DNA from 4 places in the Paenarthrobacter sp. YAF11_1 genome. Region 1 is predicted to be linked to each of the others. Evidence: predicted binding sites of a transcription regulator. Region 1 holds the regulator's gene; each other region holds the start of a gene.

Evidence for each region. The regulator Rex, encoded in region 1, represses fermentation and respiration genes when NADH is low (regulators of the CRP and FNR family bind a similar motif). The targets are predictions, from matches to a motif close to CTTGTGAANNNNTTCACAAG.
Region 2: the regulator Rex is predicted to act here: its motif matches at 1,984-2,003, upstream of AB4Y77_RS14420 (ALF repeat-containing protein).
Region 3: the regulator Rex is predicted to act here: its motif matches at 1,352-1,371, upstream of AB4Y77_RS12790 (queuosine precursor transporter).
Region 4: the regulator Rex is predicted to act here: its motif matches at 2,239-2,258, upstream of AB4Y77_RS20985 (glyceraldehyde-3-phosphate dehydrogenase).

The regions. Positions count from the first base shown of each region.
Region 1 is NZ_JBFRDF010000005.1:123,521-127,460, forward strand. It holds gene AB4Y77_RS10400 (DUF559 domain-containing protein) at 1-428, opposite strand, end outside; gene AB4Y77_RS10405 (HAD family hydrolase) at 577-1,425, opposite strand; gene AB4Y77_RS10410 (glutaredoxin family protein) at 1,627-1,881, shown strand; gene AB4Y77_RS10415 (redox-sensing transcriptional repressor Rex) at 1,954-2,661, shown strand; gene AB4Y77_RS10420 (hypothetical protein) at 2,711-3,502, opposite strand; gene AB4Y77_RS10425 (hypothetical protein) at 3,764-3,940, opposite strand, start outside.
Region 2 is NZ_JBFRDF010000008.1:205,373-209,312, reverse strand. It holds gene AB4Y77_RS14420 (ALF repeat-containing protein) at 1-1,794, opposite strand, end outside; gene AB4Y77_RS14415 (amino acid permease) at 2,062-3,522, shown strand; gene AB4Y77_RS14410 (SDR family oxidoreductase) at 3,605-3,940, opposite strand, start outside.
Region 3 is NZ_JBFRDF010000007.1:117,083-121,022, reverse strand. It holds gene AB4Y77_RS12800 (TIGR01777 family oxidoreductase) at 1-639, opposite strand, end outside; gene AB4Y77_RS12795 (TetR/AcrR family transcriptional regulator) at 636-1,298, opposite strand; gene AB4Y77_RS12790 (queuosine precursor transporter) at 1,607-2,317, shown strand; gene tgt (tRNA guanosine(34) transglycosylase Tgt) at 2,408-3,733, opposite strand; gene AB4Y77_RS12780 (SRPBCC family protein) at 3,781-3,940, opposite strand, start outside.
Region 4 is NZ_JBFRDF010000017.1:71,594-75,533, forward strand. It holds gene AB4Y77_RS20975 (HNH endonuclease family protein) at 1-126, opposite strand, end outside; gene AB4Y77_RS20980 (hypothetical protein) at 246-455, opposite strand; gene AB4Y77_RS20985 (glyceraldehyde-3-phosphate dehydrogenase) at 529-2,016, opposite strand; RNA gene rnpB (RNase P RNA component class A) at 2,280-2,671, opposite strand; gene AB4Y77_RS20995 (YaaA family protein) at 2,730-3,494, shown strand; gene AB4Y77_RS21000 (zinc ribbon domain-containing protein) at 3,522-3,940, opposite strand, start outside.

The sequences.
Region 1 (3,940 bases):
AGGCGTCTTGCGAGATCCAACCAGGTACGCGACCGAGTGCTGATCCGGATGCCTTGAACATTTTCGATCTCGTCGGTGGAGGCCACTACCGTGTGTCCGATCACGCCTTTGCGGCGGACTGACGGGAGAATCCTCGGCTTGCTGAGATGCAATTCATTGGAATCAGACAGCCACGGTGGAAGGCACAAACCATGTAGCCTCGCAGCCGTTACATGGGATATCCAAGCCCCTGGACTTGCGGCCGACAGCGACCTTGCAGCCGCCGACAGCTCGAAATCCCAATCCGACGGACGGTAGAGGCCGCGGCTGACTCCATCTATTCCGATGCGATTCCAGAGGTGCGATTGCTTCAGGCCTGCAGCCTCGGCCTCGTCAAGGGTGAACGGTGCGCTGATCAGTGCGGGCGGAAGGGGCGTGGCATTCGGCATACTTGGCATTCTTGCCCAGAAACGCTTGAGTCATCGTAAGTTATCCACAGGCTCGTTGAGGCAGTCGAGGGATGTGAGAGAAGGTTCGGTTCAAGCCCGAGGGATGTGAGAGATGGTTCCGTTTACGTCCGAGGGATGTGAGAGAGGGTCAGATGCGGGGGCCGCGGAACCTTGAGAAACCCCGCCACAGGCCGTAGACCGCTCCGCCAACCGTGGCGGCTTTGAGCCCGAGCGTTGCTGCGCGGCGACCGGAACGGAAGTCGTACACGGGCCAGTTGTTCTCGCGGGCGTGACGGCGCAACTTGGCGTCCGGATTGATCACCACGGGATGGCCCACCATGGTGAGCAAAGGTATGTCGTTGGCGGAATCGCTGTACGCCCAGCAATGATCCAGATCCAGGCCCTCGCGATCGGCGACGAGCTGGACCGCGACGGCTTTCGCCGGTCCGTGCAGGATGTCGCCCACGAGTTTCCCTGTGTACATGCCATCTTCCACTTCACCGACCGTGCCAAGGGCGCCGGTCAGCCCGAGTCGTGTGGAAATGACCGTCGCCACCTCGATGGGTGTAGCCGTGACGAGCCAGACCTTGCGGCCAACCCTGAGGTGCTGTTCCGCGAGTGCCTTGGTCCCCGGCCAGATCCGCGACTCGATCATTTCGTCGTAGACCTCTTCGCCCAGGGCTTTGATGTCGTCCACAGTGATGCCGGCAGCGAGGGTAAGCGCCGAGTCGCGGACCGAGTGGACGTCTTCCATGTTCTCGCCGCGCATGACGAATTTGAACTGCTTCCAGGCGAATCCGGCCGCTTGCGACAACGTGAAAGCTTTGCGTTCGTACATCTTGCGGGCTACGTGGAAGAGACTTGCACCCTTCATCAAGGTGTTGTCGACGTCGAAGAAGGCTGCTTCGCCCGTGCGCTTCTGCACGTTGTCCTTCTGCACAGTGGGCTTCTGCACCAAGGCATCTGCGACCACGGCGGCGTTCTTCTCCTCGGGCATGCCTTGAGTCTAGTCAATCGCCGCGGTCCGCGTTCGAGGGCGCACGGTGTCGTGACGGTGCAGCGTGGGATGTGAGAGAGGGTCGGGCCGGTGGGGCGTGGGATGTGAGAGATGGTCGGGCCGGGTGGGCGTGGGATGTGAGAGGGGGTCGGGCCGGTGGGCGTGGGATGTGAGAGATCGTGGGGCCGGTACCTTTGAGGCATGGCTATTCCCGACGTCGTTCTCCTCACCAAAGCTGACTGCCACCTCTGCACCGAGGCGCGTGCCGCCGTCGAGCGTGTCACAAAAAGTCTTGGCGTGCAGTGGACGGAGCAACGGATCGACGACGATCCCCAACTGCAGGACCGTTTCGCGGAAGAGATTCCCGTGGTGCTGGTGGACGGCGTCCAGCGTGACTTTTGGAAGATTGACGAGGAACGGCTCACCCGCACCCTGAAGAAGGTCCTGGAAGGCTGAGGGGTTACCCGTTGGTAATGGCTTTTGTTGAGTCCGGCCGGGGGTCATAGAGTGGAACAACAAAGCGACGCAATGGAGAATACCGTGACTGCGCTGGAACCGTCCCCGGAGGCTGCAACCGGGGACAACGAACCTGCCGCCAAGCAGATCCCGCCCGCGGCTGTGGCCCGGATGACGCTCTATTTGCGCGCGCTCAACTCCCTGTTGGCCGAAGGCGTGGAGCGGGTCTCCTCCGAAGCGTTGGCCGAAGCTTCAGGCGTCAGCTCGTCCACCCTCCGTAAGGACCTTTCCTACGTGGGCTCGTATGGGACGCGCGGTGTCGGCTATGAAGTCCAGTATTTGAGCCGCCACATTGCTGCTGCCCTGGGCCTGACGCATGACTGGAAAGTCGCCATTGTGGGTGCCGGTAACCTCGGCAAGGCACTGGCCCGGTACGGCGGCTTTGAGTCCCGTGGCTTCGACGTCGTAGCCATTTTCGACGCCGACCCCATGGTGATCGGCAACGAAGTGGGCTGGCTGCGCGTCAGCGACTCCGCGGAGCTCGAGCGGGTCCTGGAACGCACCCACACCAACATGGTGGTGCTGGCGCTGCCTGCCACGGTAGCCCAGGCTGTGTGCGACCGCGTGATTGCCGCCGGGATCCGGAGCATCCTCAGCTTTGCGCCGGTGCTGTTGCAGGTCCCTCCGCATGTGAACCTCCGCAAGGTGGACATGGCCACTGAACTCCAGATTCTGGCGTATCACGCACAACGGGCGCAGACACCGGGCCAGGCTGTTTAGCCTTCGCCGGGTCCGCGCCCGCGCTTGCAGCGTCTGAAACTCTGCGTGTTTAGCGGCCGTACGGGTTCTGGTACGGGGTGCCGAAAGGCTGCGCCTTGCGGAAGTACGGGGCCGACGCCGGCAGGTACAGCATGACGATCGCCGCGACTCCCAGCAGGATCACGATGAGCTGCAGGATGCCGTAGGTGGCACCGAACTGGAACAGGCTGGTGAGGCCGAGGACGGAGATGGCGGCGAACACGGTACCCAGGATCCGTGCCCAGTTCTTGCCCTTGCGGACCGGGAAAGCTACCAGGGCGTAGAGGCCGAGGGCCACAACCGCGCCGATGACGGCGCTGATGCCGATCACACCGCGCATGCCTTCCATGGACCCTTCGGGGAGGTCTGTGCCCTGCTGGCTTGCCTGCTGGTTCATGGCGTTGATGAACGCGTCAGCACCGGTGGTGGCCAACAGAAGTGAGCTGATGGCGGAAAGAACGCCGGCTGCAACGATCATCCAGAAGGCGTAGTTGACCATGGGCGGCACAGCGGTGGGACCGGGCTGCTGGCTGGGCCAGTTGGTGTCTTGGCCGTACTGCGGCGCAGCGGGGCCCTGCTGGCCGTACTGCGGTGCAGCGGGGTTCTGCTGGCCGTACTGCGGTGCAGCGGGGTTCTGCTGGCCGTACTGCGGTGCAGCGGGGTTCTGCTGGCCGTACTGCGGCGCGGCGGGCTGACCGTACTGCGGCGCGGCGGGACTCTGCTGGCCATACTGCGGCGCGGCGGGAGCTGCGGGCTGGGTGCCCGGCTGCTCGGGCTGGTTGGCATCGCCCGGGTTTGACGGCGGGTAGGGAGGGTTGCTCATGGCATTCCTTTGCTTGTTCGACTGCGGGTGCGGCCGCCGGGATCAGCAAAATGACCCTGCCCCCAGCGTGGTTCTGCTTCCACCGTACCTCCCGGGTCTGACGCTGCAGATGATCCCACGCAGGTATTTCCGGCTCGCAGCAAAAATCATCATGTTGGCTTACGCCTTCATGATGAAGGCCGCGGCAATCCCGGAGGATTTACCGCGGCCTTCAGCCTGCATTACCGCCGATAAGGCACGACGGCGGCCGTTGCGTCAGCGTTAAGCGTGACCCTTGACTGCCTTGAACCAGAGTTGTGAGTTCGGGAGCCACATCAGGACTACTGCTACAGCACTGACGAGGAAGCCGAACCAGTTGCTGCCGAGGCCCGTGCTGGAGCCGCCGGCACTGGCTGCACTGAAGATGGTGAGGAGCAAGGAGATACCGGCCACGATGGT
Region 2 (3,940 bases), on a different contig from region 1:
CGCGACGGCGGAAACGGGCGCCTGCGGCCACGGCACCACAGTGGGAGCTGCTCCGAACAGTTCGGAAGAATCAACCATCGGTACGTTCAACGGAAGCTTTCCGCGCTCCTGCTCCGCCGCTGCGGCGGCTCTGGCCGCTTCAGCAGCCCTCGCTGCCTCTGCCTGACGGGCTGCTTCGGCGGCTTTCGCAGCGTCGGCTGCTATACCGGCGTCGACCGCTGCCTTGTCTGCCAACCCGGCGAGTTCGGCAAGCATGGCGTCAATCGAGGCAACGTGGGCGGCGGTGGCTTCGTCGCGCTTGGCAGCAGCAAACTGCCCGGTGGTGGCGAATGCCCGCAGGTCAGCCCGGCTGCCCTCCAGCGCCACAGTGGCGGCTGCCCGCCGTTCCGCACCCTTGTCGAGAGTGGCGTAGGCAAGGATGCGGTCGTCCAGGTCTTGTGCAGTAGCGAAACCATACTCAAGGAAGTAGCGGACAGCCGCATGGTTGGTGGATCCCAGGGCAAGGTCCGCCGCCTTGTTCACGTGGCTGCCACCGAGGTCCAGCAGTTGGTAAACGCGCTGGCGGTCCGCGCCGAAAGCGGATACTCCGCTTGAATCCCGCGCAATTGCTTCTGCGTGGCCCTTGGCCACGAAGTTCTTGATCGCTGCATCGCCACCCAACATCGCGGCCTCGGCTGCCTTCTTCACTTCAGGCGTGCCAACCAGTACTAGATCCAGTGTGACCTGCCGGGCTTCCTTGATCAGCGCATCAAGGTCGGCACCGGGCGCCGAAACGGTCGCCAGAAGCCCGGGCAACTCCTTGGCAGCCTTTGCGAACGTTTCCTTGAACGGCTTCTCGGAAACCGCGGTTGCGCTGTCCAGGACATTTCGCGGACCAGCCTGGGCACTGAGGAGATCACGATCAACAGTCAGACGTGTCGTGTCTGCTTTCCGTGCAGCCACGGCGGTGTTTCGCGCTTGCTCGACGGCGGTCTTCGCCCGGTCGGCGACTGCTGCGGCTCCTGCGGGGTTGGCCTTGAGATCGTCTTTGACCTGCTGGAGCAGTGCAGAAACGGCAGCCGACTCAGTGTGATGGTCGCCTGCAACGAACTGCCCGTAGCGAAGGAAATCAGCCACAATTTCAGAGTCGTCGGTTGCCAGCGCTGCCTTGGCCGCGACAGAAACGGCAGGATTCCCGGAAGCGATGAGGCCATATGCCGATTGGCGGTCTGCCATCTTCGCTTTGTTCCTCCACCCGGTCAGGACGAACTGCTCCACGGCTTTGTCGCCTTCATCGAGGCTCTTTGCGGCCTCACGGCGAACGTGGACGTTGCCGTAGTTAAGGAAGTACGCGGTCACAGTCCTGAGGTCGCCCCGCCATGTCCCAGCCCAGCCCTCTGCAAGGAAGGCATCGATCCTGACCGGATCACCGGTGGCAAGGATCTTCTGGGCAACGGACCGAACATGCTCGCTCCCCCGCTCCGTCAGCTCGGTGACCAGCTGCTTGCGGTCCGCTGCCAGCGGGGCGTCCTGTCCGCCGTCGACGAATGCCTGGACCGCACTTTCGCCGCCCACGAGGGCCGACGCCGCTGCTGCGCGGGTGGCCGGGCCACCCGTCCTCCACAGCTCAAGTACGCCCGCCGCGTCGGAGGCCCGTTCAACATACGGGACTGGAGCTTGCGATGCGCTGGGAACCTCAAAATCAGGAGTGTCGTAAGCCTGCGCGGGGGCTGCGAAGAGCAAAGACGCGCCAGCCACAAGGGCAACAACGGCAGCGGCCCAACGGCGTCGAGTGTGACGAAGTACAGAAATCAAAAGTCCCCCATAAGGATGCGGTGGCAGCGCTGAATTCAAGTGGGCGACGCTGAAAAGCGAGGGATGCCTGACCGGTTTGATGAGCTGTCCGCGGTCATCATATCCGAACGGAGACTATGACTTTGACCACCCTCCAAAAGCCGTCCTATCCGCCAAAGCCGCAGTGTCTGCGATCAAAGACACCAAACCCCCGTGAGTCCGATCACAAGAGGCCCAAAAGTGATGTGCTGGATAGCGATCCCCTCCCAAAGACGAGAAGGTTTTACTATGCAACAAACCAAGCTGGCCGCGGAGAGCTCTGTTCTCCAGGCCGCGGGTACGGCGCTCAGCCGAGGCCTGAACGTCCGCCACATCCGCTTCATGGCCCTCGGATCCGCAATCGGCACGGGCCTCTTCTACGGCTCTGCTTCTGCGATTCAGAAAGCCGGCCCGGCCGTCCTCCTTGCTTACATCATTGGCGGCGCGGCCGTGTTCATGGTGATGCGGGCACTCGGCGAGATGGCCGTCCGACACCCCGTTTCCGGGTCCTTCGGCCAGTATGCGTCCAGGTATCTGGGACCGTTTGCGGGTTTCGTGACCGGGTGGACGTACGTGTTCGAGATGGCCATTGTGGCCATCGCCGACGTCACCGCTTTCAGTATCTATATGGGTTTCTGGTTCCCCCAAGTGGACAGATGGATCTGGGTTCTGGCCATCATTCTGTTCCTCGGCGCCATGAACCTGCTCAGCGTGAAGGTGTTCGGCGAACTCGAGTTCTGGTTCTCGCTCATCAAGGTGGTGGCGATCATCGCCATGATCGTGGGCGGTGCGGCGATCGTGGTGTTCGGCTTCCAAACGGGCGACGGCGGCGGCGTGGCACCGGGACTGGGGAACCTGGTGAATCACGGCGGTTTGTTCCCGAACGGTTTTGAGGGGCTCCTGGCCGCGTTCGCCGTCGTGATGTTTGCCTTTGGCGGGATCGAAACGATCGGCATCACAGCGGGTGAAGCCACCAACCCCAAGAAGGTCATTCCGCAGGCTGTTAATACGGTGCCGGTCCGCGTCCTGCTCTTCTACGTGCTGACCCTGGGTGTGCTGATGAGCATCTTCCCCTGGAACGAAATCGGCAGCAGCGGCAGCCCGTTCGTCCAGATCTTCGACGGCCTGGGCATCCCGGCGGCACCGCACATCCTCAACGCCGTGGTCATTACGGCCGCGCTCTCGGCCATCAACAGCGACATCTTCGGAGCCGGCCGCATCCTGTTCGGCCTCGCTCAACAGGGACACGCGCCGAAGAGCTTCAGCAAGATTTCCCGTCACGGCGTTCCGTGGATGACCGTGGTGATGATGGGCGGCATCCTGCTGATTGGCGTCGTGTTGAACGCTGTGATTCCTGAGGACGTCTTCGTGCTCATCGCGTCGATCGCCACCTTCGCTACCGTGTGGGTCTGGGTGATGATCCTGGCGTCGCACGTGGCCATGAAACGGGAGATCAAGCGCAAGGGACTCCCGGCGTCGGAGTTCGGTTCCCCGCTGTGGCCTGTTGCGTCCATTCTGACCATGGCGTTCATGGCCATGGTGATCGTGATCCTGGGCGTCTTCGAGGACACCCGGGTAGCCCTGTATGTAGGCGGCACCTGGCTGGTTCTCCTGTTCGTCGCCTACAAACTGTGGGTCCGCGGTGGCGGCCTGCGCCGGGCAGAGTTGGTGGACGAGACCGCCGCCATCCCCGCGGTGAAGGCACCCTAGTTTCCCTGCGCCGAAACTACAGTTAATGCCAATGTTCGCGCGGAACATTGGCATTAACTGAAGTCTCGCGAGGGGGCTCGGCTCAGATGGCAGAAGCAGCGGAGCGCACGGCCTCGGACAAGGCAGTTGCCGGGCGCCCGATCAGTTTCCGGAGATCACCCGTGGTCACCAAAAGATCGCCACGGCCAATGCCCAGATCGGTATCGGCGAGGATCTGCGCGAAGCCTTCCGGCACCCCTGCGCCCGTCAGGAGATCAGCGTACTGGTCTGCGGGGAGGTCCCGGTATTCGATGGACTTGCCTGATGCAGCGCTGATCTCGGCGGCCAGCTCGTCCAAGGAAAATGCCTCGTCCCCGCCCAATTCGTAGATTTTGCCGGCCTGGTGCTCCGCGACCAGAACCGCGGCCGCAGCTTGCGC
Region 3 (3,940 bases), on a different contig from region 1:
CGTCACTCCGGCATCCGCGTGGATAAACACCACCGCACGGAACAAGTCCTCGACATGGATCCAGCTGAACTTCTGGGTGCCCGGGCCCATGTGACCACCTAAGCCAAGCCTGGCCAGGTTCCGGAGGGGGCTCATGACGCCACCGGCCCCCAACACGATCGCAATGCGCAGCGGCACCTTCCGCGTAACCGGAACAGCAGCCGCCGTTAACTCGTCCTCCCAAGCGCGGGCCACATCCACGGAGAACCCGCTGCCAAGTTCGCCCGAAACCTCTGATTGTGGGTGATCTTCCGCGTGCCTGTAGATGGTTCCAGTACTCGAGTTGATCCACGTCCGGGGCGGTTCGGCGCACGCAGCAACAGCTTGAGCCAGCGTCCGCGTGGTCAAGACCCGGGAGTCCATGATCTCGCGCCGGTGCTTCTCGTCGTAGCGGCAATTCACAGACCGTCCGGCGAGGTTTATCAGCAGTTCGGCGCCGTCCAGCACTTTGGTGACGGCGCCGTCGTCGTCCCAACGCGCGTCAGCCGAAGCGTCCCGCCCAACCGTCTTGACCTGCCAACCTTCTTCAAGAAACCGACGCCGGAAGTAACTGCCGATGAAGCCGGTAGCGCCGGCGATCACCATTGTCCGCCGCATCACGAATCTTCCTTGACGGTGCGCACGAGTCCCAGGACGTCGTCGAACACCTTGCTGGCACCCGGAATCTTGGCCAGTGACAGGCCGCGCGCCACCAGCGGGGCCGCGCCGTTGATCAGTTTCCGCGTACGCCGTTGTCCCTCGGATCGGTCGTAAACCCAGAACAGCGCGACGCCCATGTACGCCAGCCACAGCAGCTCTGGCAGATCTCCGCGCAGCTTCTTCGCGACGGCGGGGGAGGAACCTTCGACGGCGGACCGGAAGATCGCGAGCGACGCCTCGCGGGCGGCGGTGGACGCTTCGCCGAACGGGTTGACGGGCGACGACGGCCGGATCGCCGTGGCAATGAAATCGGAACCGAACTGGTGGTACGGCGCCATGACGTCGATTCCGGTGTGCAGCACTGCTTTCAGGCGCCCTGCGAGATCCTGGACGTTTTCGAGCGCCTGCGCCGCCACCACGGCGTGTTCGTCCTGCACCTGGATGTACAGCTCCTGGACCAGCTCGTCCTTGGATGCGAAGTAGTAGTAGGCGTTCCCGACGGAGACCCCCGCTTCCTGGGCAATGGCTCGCATGGTGGTCTTCTCGAAGCCGATTTCGCGGAACATCTTCAGCGCCACATCGGCCACCAATTGGCGGGTCTGCTCACTCTTTTGTGCCATGGTGCCGCTCCTCAAGCGAAGTTTTGAACGTGTTCAAGAACGAGTATGGCACATTTCTGAACGTGTTCAAAAGTGGGGGTGAGAGAGGGTTTGGTTTAAGCCCGCGGGATGTGATCGAGCGTTTGGTTCAAGCACGTGGGAGGTGAGAGAGGGCTGCTCGGAAGGGCGTGGGATGTGAGTGAGCGTTGGGGTGAAGGGGTGGGAGAATGGAATCGGTGCCGGGCCGGATGCCCCACCAACCACAGTGCTAATACAGCGGGGCACCACAACAAAGGAGCCTGCGCGAACCACTACGAAATGGATGACCCATGCCCTCGCCCTCAGGCTCCAGTACTTTGAGCAAGCCCGCGCCGCGCTTCGCGTCGATCGGCTCCCCGTATTTCGGCATCATGCTGGCCATCATGGCCGTGGTGTTGATCTTGTCCAATATCGGCGCGTCCAAGGGCGTAGTGCTCGGACCGATCATCACTGACGGCGGGTTCTTCCTGTTCCCGATCGCCTACATCCTGGGCGACGTGATGAGCGAGGTCTACGGCTTCAAAGTTGCACGCAAAGCGATCATTACCTCGTTCGCGCTCTCGGTGTTTGCATCCCTCTGCTACTGGATCATCATTGTGCTTCCCGGCTTCAGCGACGAGTACGGCACAAGCAAGCAGGCCGCCATCGAAGGCGCGCTTGGACCAGTGCCGCAGATCGTTCTCGCCTCGCTGCTTGCGTTCCTTGCCGGACAGACCATCAACTCCTGGATCCTCGTGAGGATGAAGGCCCGCACCGGCGAAAAAAGCCTGTGGGCACGACTGATGGGCTCCTCCGTGGTGGGCGAACTGGTGGACACCCTGATCTTCTGCAGCATCGCGGCGTCGGTCATCGGCATCACGGACTTCGGCTCATTCCTGAACTACGCCCTGGCCGGCTTCGTCTACAAGACGGCCGTGGAGTTCCTTTTCGTACCCGTCACCGTACTGGTGGTCGGCTGGATCAAGAAGCGCGAGCCGAGCTACGGGGTAGCGGCAGCCTAGTCTGCAACGGGAGCCCATCTCGATGGCTCGCTGCGCATTAGACGGTTCCTACCATCGAATGCGCAGCGAACCATCGAAACGGCCGAGCCGTCAGGAGTAGTACCGGCCCAACGTCTCCGCCTTGAACTCGAAGAAGTCCCCGGATTCGATGGCCAACCGGGCATCGTCCACCATCTTCACCACGAAGCGCTCGTTGTGGATGGAAATCAGCGTCGCCGAGAGCATTTCCTTGGCCTTGAACAGGTGGTGGATGTAGGCCCGTGAGTAGTTCACGCACGTGTAGCAGTCGCAGCCATCCTGCAACGGCCCGAAGTCCGTCTTGTAGCGAGCCCCGGACAGGTTGAACCGGCCAAACGGTGTGTAGAACGCCGAGTTTCGGGCAACCCGGGTGGGCGAGACACAGTCAAAGGTGTCGGCGCCGTTCTCGATGGCCGTGAAGATGTCGTCCGGCTCTGAGATCCCCAGGAGGTGCCGCGGCTTGTTTTCGGGCAGCTCTTCATTGCACCAGCGCACGATGGTGCCCAGGTTTTCCTTCTCCAACGCACCGCCGATCCCGTACCCGTCAAACGGCATGGCGCCCAGGTCCTGGCAGGCCTTCCGGCGCAGGTCCTCATATTGCGCACCCTGGATCACGCCGAACAATGCCTGGTACGGCTTGCCCTCGCGCGAAGAAGTCAACGACGCGTGTTCCTCCAAGCAACGCAGCGCCCACAGCCGCGTCCGTTCCAGCGACTCCTCCTGGTAGGCCCGGGAGTTCTGCAGCGTGGTGAGCTCATCGAAGGCGAACATGATGTCCGCACCGATCTGGTGCTGGACCTGCATGGAGATCTCGGGGGAGAAACGGTGCCGGTCCCCGTTCAGGTGCGATTTGAACCAAACTCCGTCGTCATCAATGTGCGCCAGCCGTTCCTTGCCCGGGGCCACAGCGTCATCCGGGCCGGAGCTGTCCACGTTCTTCATGTCGATGACCTTCTTGAACCCCGAGCCCAGGCTCATCACCTGGAATCCCCCGGAGTCAGTAAAAGTAGGCCCGGACCAATTCATGAACGCGCCCAGCCCACCGGCAGCGTCCAGAATTTCGGGCCCCGGCTGCAGATACAGGTGGTATGCGTTGGCCAGCACAGCCTGCGCGCCGAGTTCGGAGATGGACTCCGGCAGGACTGCCTTTACCGTTGCTTTGGTCCCGACGGCGATGAACGCGGGCGTCTGGATGGTCCCATGCGGCGTGGTGATGGTTCCGGTCCGGCCCAGGAAAGCGCCGCCGTTGGCCTCTACTTGAGCGTCCGACGGCGGGCACGTTTCAGTCAGGCGCTTGCCCACCGAAAAGGAGAACTCGGATTGCCGCGAGAACAATCCTGGCACGTCAGGCAGGGCGGGAGCAGGGGAAGATACAGGGGCTGATGAGGAAGCTGGCACGCTACCAAGTGTGCCAGCTTTACGGTGAGTAACCCGCCGAAAAACCCCTACGACCCGTAGCTCTCAGCCTTCCAGTTGTCCCACGACGATCGGATGTCTGCCAAGGTGTGGGCCCCCAAATCGTAGGTGGAGGCAATCACCATAGAGCCGCCGTCGGGCCTTTTTTCGGGAATCGGCAGCTGCTCAGCCACAATCAGCAGCCCGTCC
Region 4 (3,940 bases), on a different contig from region 1:
GAATTGGCCCGTGGTGAAAAACCAGGACAGCCCGGCCACGATGGTTGCGGCAGCCAAGGCGAGAATCGTCCATGCTTGTCGGGATCTGCGTCGGGCGCGTTTGTAGGCAGACCAGGTGATACTCAAGGGACTCCGTCCAGTGGGGGCAAGCATGTCCTACGAGCGTAGGACAAGGCCCCGACAGAAAGAGCCGGTATCCACAGTGTGTAGGAGAAGTCACACCGTGAGGACGGATACCTCTTGTTTTACTGCTCGCGCAGCACGCGTTGGAGGTCCTCGGTTGCCAGCGCGAGGAGTCCGCGCAGTTGCTCCACCCGTTGGTCCGTGACGTCGCCGGAGGCGTTGGCCGCGACAGCCTGATCCAGGAGTTTTTGGGCTTGCTTGTGATTGGCGCGGGCTACGTCCAGCGCGTGTTCAAGCGTGGTTTCATGTTCCAGGGTTGATTCGTTTTCCATGAACCCATTTTGGTCAGGTTTCCCGGCTGATACCAGTGACGCAGCCGGGAAACCTGAGGATACTTCAGAGGTCCTAGGCGCCGGCCGCTTCAAGAACGGCAATGGGAGCCACGACGTCGCGGGCAGGGAAGGACGGCGGGTTGACGCCGGCCATTTCCTCCATGACGCGGACAACCTGGCAGGAGTAGCCGAACTCGTTGTCGTACCAAACATAAAGTACGAGGTTCTTGTCGTTGGAGATCGTTGCCAGGCCGTCGACAATGCCTGCACGGCGCGAGCCGACGAAGTCCGTGGAGACAACATCGGGAGAATCGATGTAATCGATCTGCTTCCGAAGATCCGAGTGCAATGACATTTCGCGGAGGAAGTCATTCACTTCGTCCCGCGTGGTGCCCTTCTCCAGATTCAGGTTAAGAATCGCCATGGAAACATCGGGCGTGGGAACGCGGATGGCATTGCCTGTCAGCTTGCCCTGAAGTTCCGGGAGAGCCTTGGCCACGGCCTTGGCGGCACCGGTTTCGGTGATGACCATGTTCAGCGCAGCGGAACGTCCGCGGCGATCGCCCTTGTGGAAGTTGTCGATCAGGTTCTGGTCGTTGGTGAACGAGTGCACTGTTTCCACGTGGCCGTGGATGATGCCGAACTTGTCGTTGATGGCCTTGAGCACGGGGGTGATGGCGTTGGTAGTGCAGGAAGCGGCAGTGACGATCTTGTCATCGTCCGCGATGTCCCGGTGGTTGATGCCGTGGACGATGTTCTTGAGGTCGCCCTTGCCGGGTGCGGTGAGCAGGACGCGGGCAGCACCCTTGCTCTGCAGGTGCTGGGAGAGACCTTCGGCATCGCGCCAGCGGCCCGTGTTGTCTACTACCAGGGCGTCCTTGATGCCGTAAGCGGTGTAGTCCACCGTGGCGGGGTTGTCCGAGTAAATGACCTGGACCTGCACGCCATTGGCGGTGATGGTGTTGGCTTCCTCATCCACGCGGATGGTGCCTTCGAAGGAACCGTGAACGGAGTCGCGGCGCAGCAGGCTGGCGCGCTTCACAAGATCGTTCTCGGCACCCTTGCGCACTACGATCGCGCGGAGTCGCAGGCCGTGGCCGCCCCCAGCCTTTTCAATGAGGATGCGGGCCAAGAGGCGGCCGATGCGGCCAAAGCCGTAAAGTACGACGTCGGTGCTGGTGCGGTCGTCAGCGCCGCGCTTGCCCACGATCTCAGCAAGCTCTGCACGCAGGTACTCATCCAGGGAGGCGCCATTGCCTTCTGCCCGGTACTTCTCGGTCAAACGTGCAATGTCAATGGCTGCTGCGCCGAGTTCCAGCTCCGACAGGGCGTTCAGCAGGGGCGCGGTCTCTTCGAGCAGGAGCTCGTGGTTGCTCATCCGGCGGGCAAAGCGGTGTGCCTTGAGGATGTTCATGGTGGACTTGTTGATCAGGCTCCGGCCATGGATGCTGGTGACCACGTTGTTTTCCCGGTACAGCCGGCCGATCACCGGAATCATGGCCTCGGCGAGAGCCTCCCGGCCCATCCACTTATCAAGACAAGAATCTGACGTCTGGCTCACAGAACTACCTTCCTTGGGTCAACCACATACGTCCTCGTATGCAGATGGCAGCGGCCGCCCGGAGTAGTCCTGCGGCACATGCGCCGGCGGGCTTCGGTCCACCCACAGCGCCTTGAACGAGAGCAAAGAAAAATCCGCCGGCTGCGAACGCAGTCCCGGCGGCAGAACATCTACGTTCAGTAACCATTCTAGGGTGGAAGGAGGGGGCGTAGGCCGCCCAGCGGCGTGAAATCACTCACACGGCTGTTTGCGGCAGTCATAAATGGATGGGTCGACCGATACGCCGGGTTCTGTCATCCCCTTCCGTTACCGGAAAGGGAGTGGCGGCCATCCATCTACGAACGCCGTTGCCGACGCCCTCCAGCAGCCTACCCGGACACTCGGGCGAGCAGCCCTCAAGCGTGTCCTGTCTGGCCTTGCTCCGGGTGGGGTTTACCTAGCCTCCCCGGTCACCCAGGGAGCTGGTGGTCTCTTACACCACCGTTTCACCCTTACCTGCTGCTGCGCGATGAAATCATCACGCAGCGCAGGCGGTCTGTTCTCTGTGGCACTGGCCTGCGGGTTACCCCGAGTGGGCGTTACCCACCACCCTGCCCTACGGAGCCCGGACGTTCCTCGAGCCACTTTCGTGACGCGCGACCGCCTGGTCGACCCATCCGTTGTCCAGTCTACCGGCGTCCGGACGTGCCAAAGTCCGGCGGTAATATCGACTGGTGCTGATTCTGCTGCCGCCTTCCGAAGGCAAGACCCCCGCCCCCAAAGGTCCCGTCATCGAGTGGGAGTCGCTGAGCTTTCCGGAGCTGAATCCTTACAGGTCAAAAGTGCTCGAGGCCTTGGGCACAGTGAGCGCACACGAGGACGCACTTTCCCTGCTGGGCGTCGGCGCCTCGTTGCGGGACGACGTCGAACGTAATACCCGTCTCCATACCGAGCCGGCTGCCCCTGCGCACCAGGTGTATTCGGGGGTGCTCTACGACGCCCTGGGCTATGACAGCATGACGCCAACCCAGCGCCGCAAGGCCACTGATTCCATCCTGGTGGTATCCGCCCTCTGGGGCGCCATCGGCTTTGGCGACCACGTGCCCGCCTACCGCCTGTCCATGGGAACGGCACTGCCCGACGTCGGACGCCTCGCCTCCTACTGGAAGCCGCAACTGAACGCCGCACTCGCCTCACGTGCCGACGGCGAGCTCCTGGTGGATTGCCGTTCCAGCACCTACGCCGCCGCATGGGCTCCCCCGGCTGCGCAGACCGTCAACGTCAACGTTTTTAACGAAGCAAACGGCAAGCGCACAGTGGTGAGCCACTTCGCCAAGCACACACGCGGCGAACTGGCGCGACACTTGCTGACCCGGCGTGGCAAGGCGCCTTCAACCCCGGGTCAGCTCCTGAAGGCTGCCAGCGAAGTCTGGACGGCGGAACTTGTTGAGGGCTCAGCCCGGAAGCCCCACGCGCTCAACATCATCCTGTCCAGCTGAGTTCGGACCGAAGAGGGTAGGACGCGGTCAGTTCCAGTCGGCCGAACGGACCAGGATGACCCCGGAGTCCGGGCAGAAGACAATATCGTCCTCTGCCGCAGCCTTGACCTCGGCGAGGTCGCCCGGGCTGAGCATCATGCCCGAGCCTTCGGATTTGCCGTGGAACAAACGGGCAGCGCCTACGCCGCGCTTGGCGATGGTCTTTTCATAAATGGCCTGCAATCCGGCGTCCAGGGTTTCGGCGAATGCGGCCCGCCGTCCCCGAACCACTGTTTCTTCCGCGGCAATCTCGGCAATGGCTTCATCCAGTTCAGCGCGGATGCTGCCGAATGATCCCTGGATGTCATCAACGATCGACTGCTGGGCGGCCTGACGCTCGCGCAAGGTATCCAAGCGCTCCAGGATTTCGAGCTCCACGTCTTCAAGGTCCGAGCGACGCTTGTTCA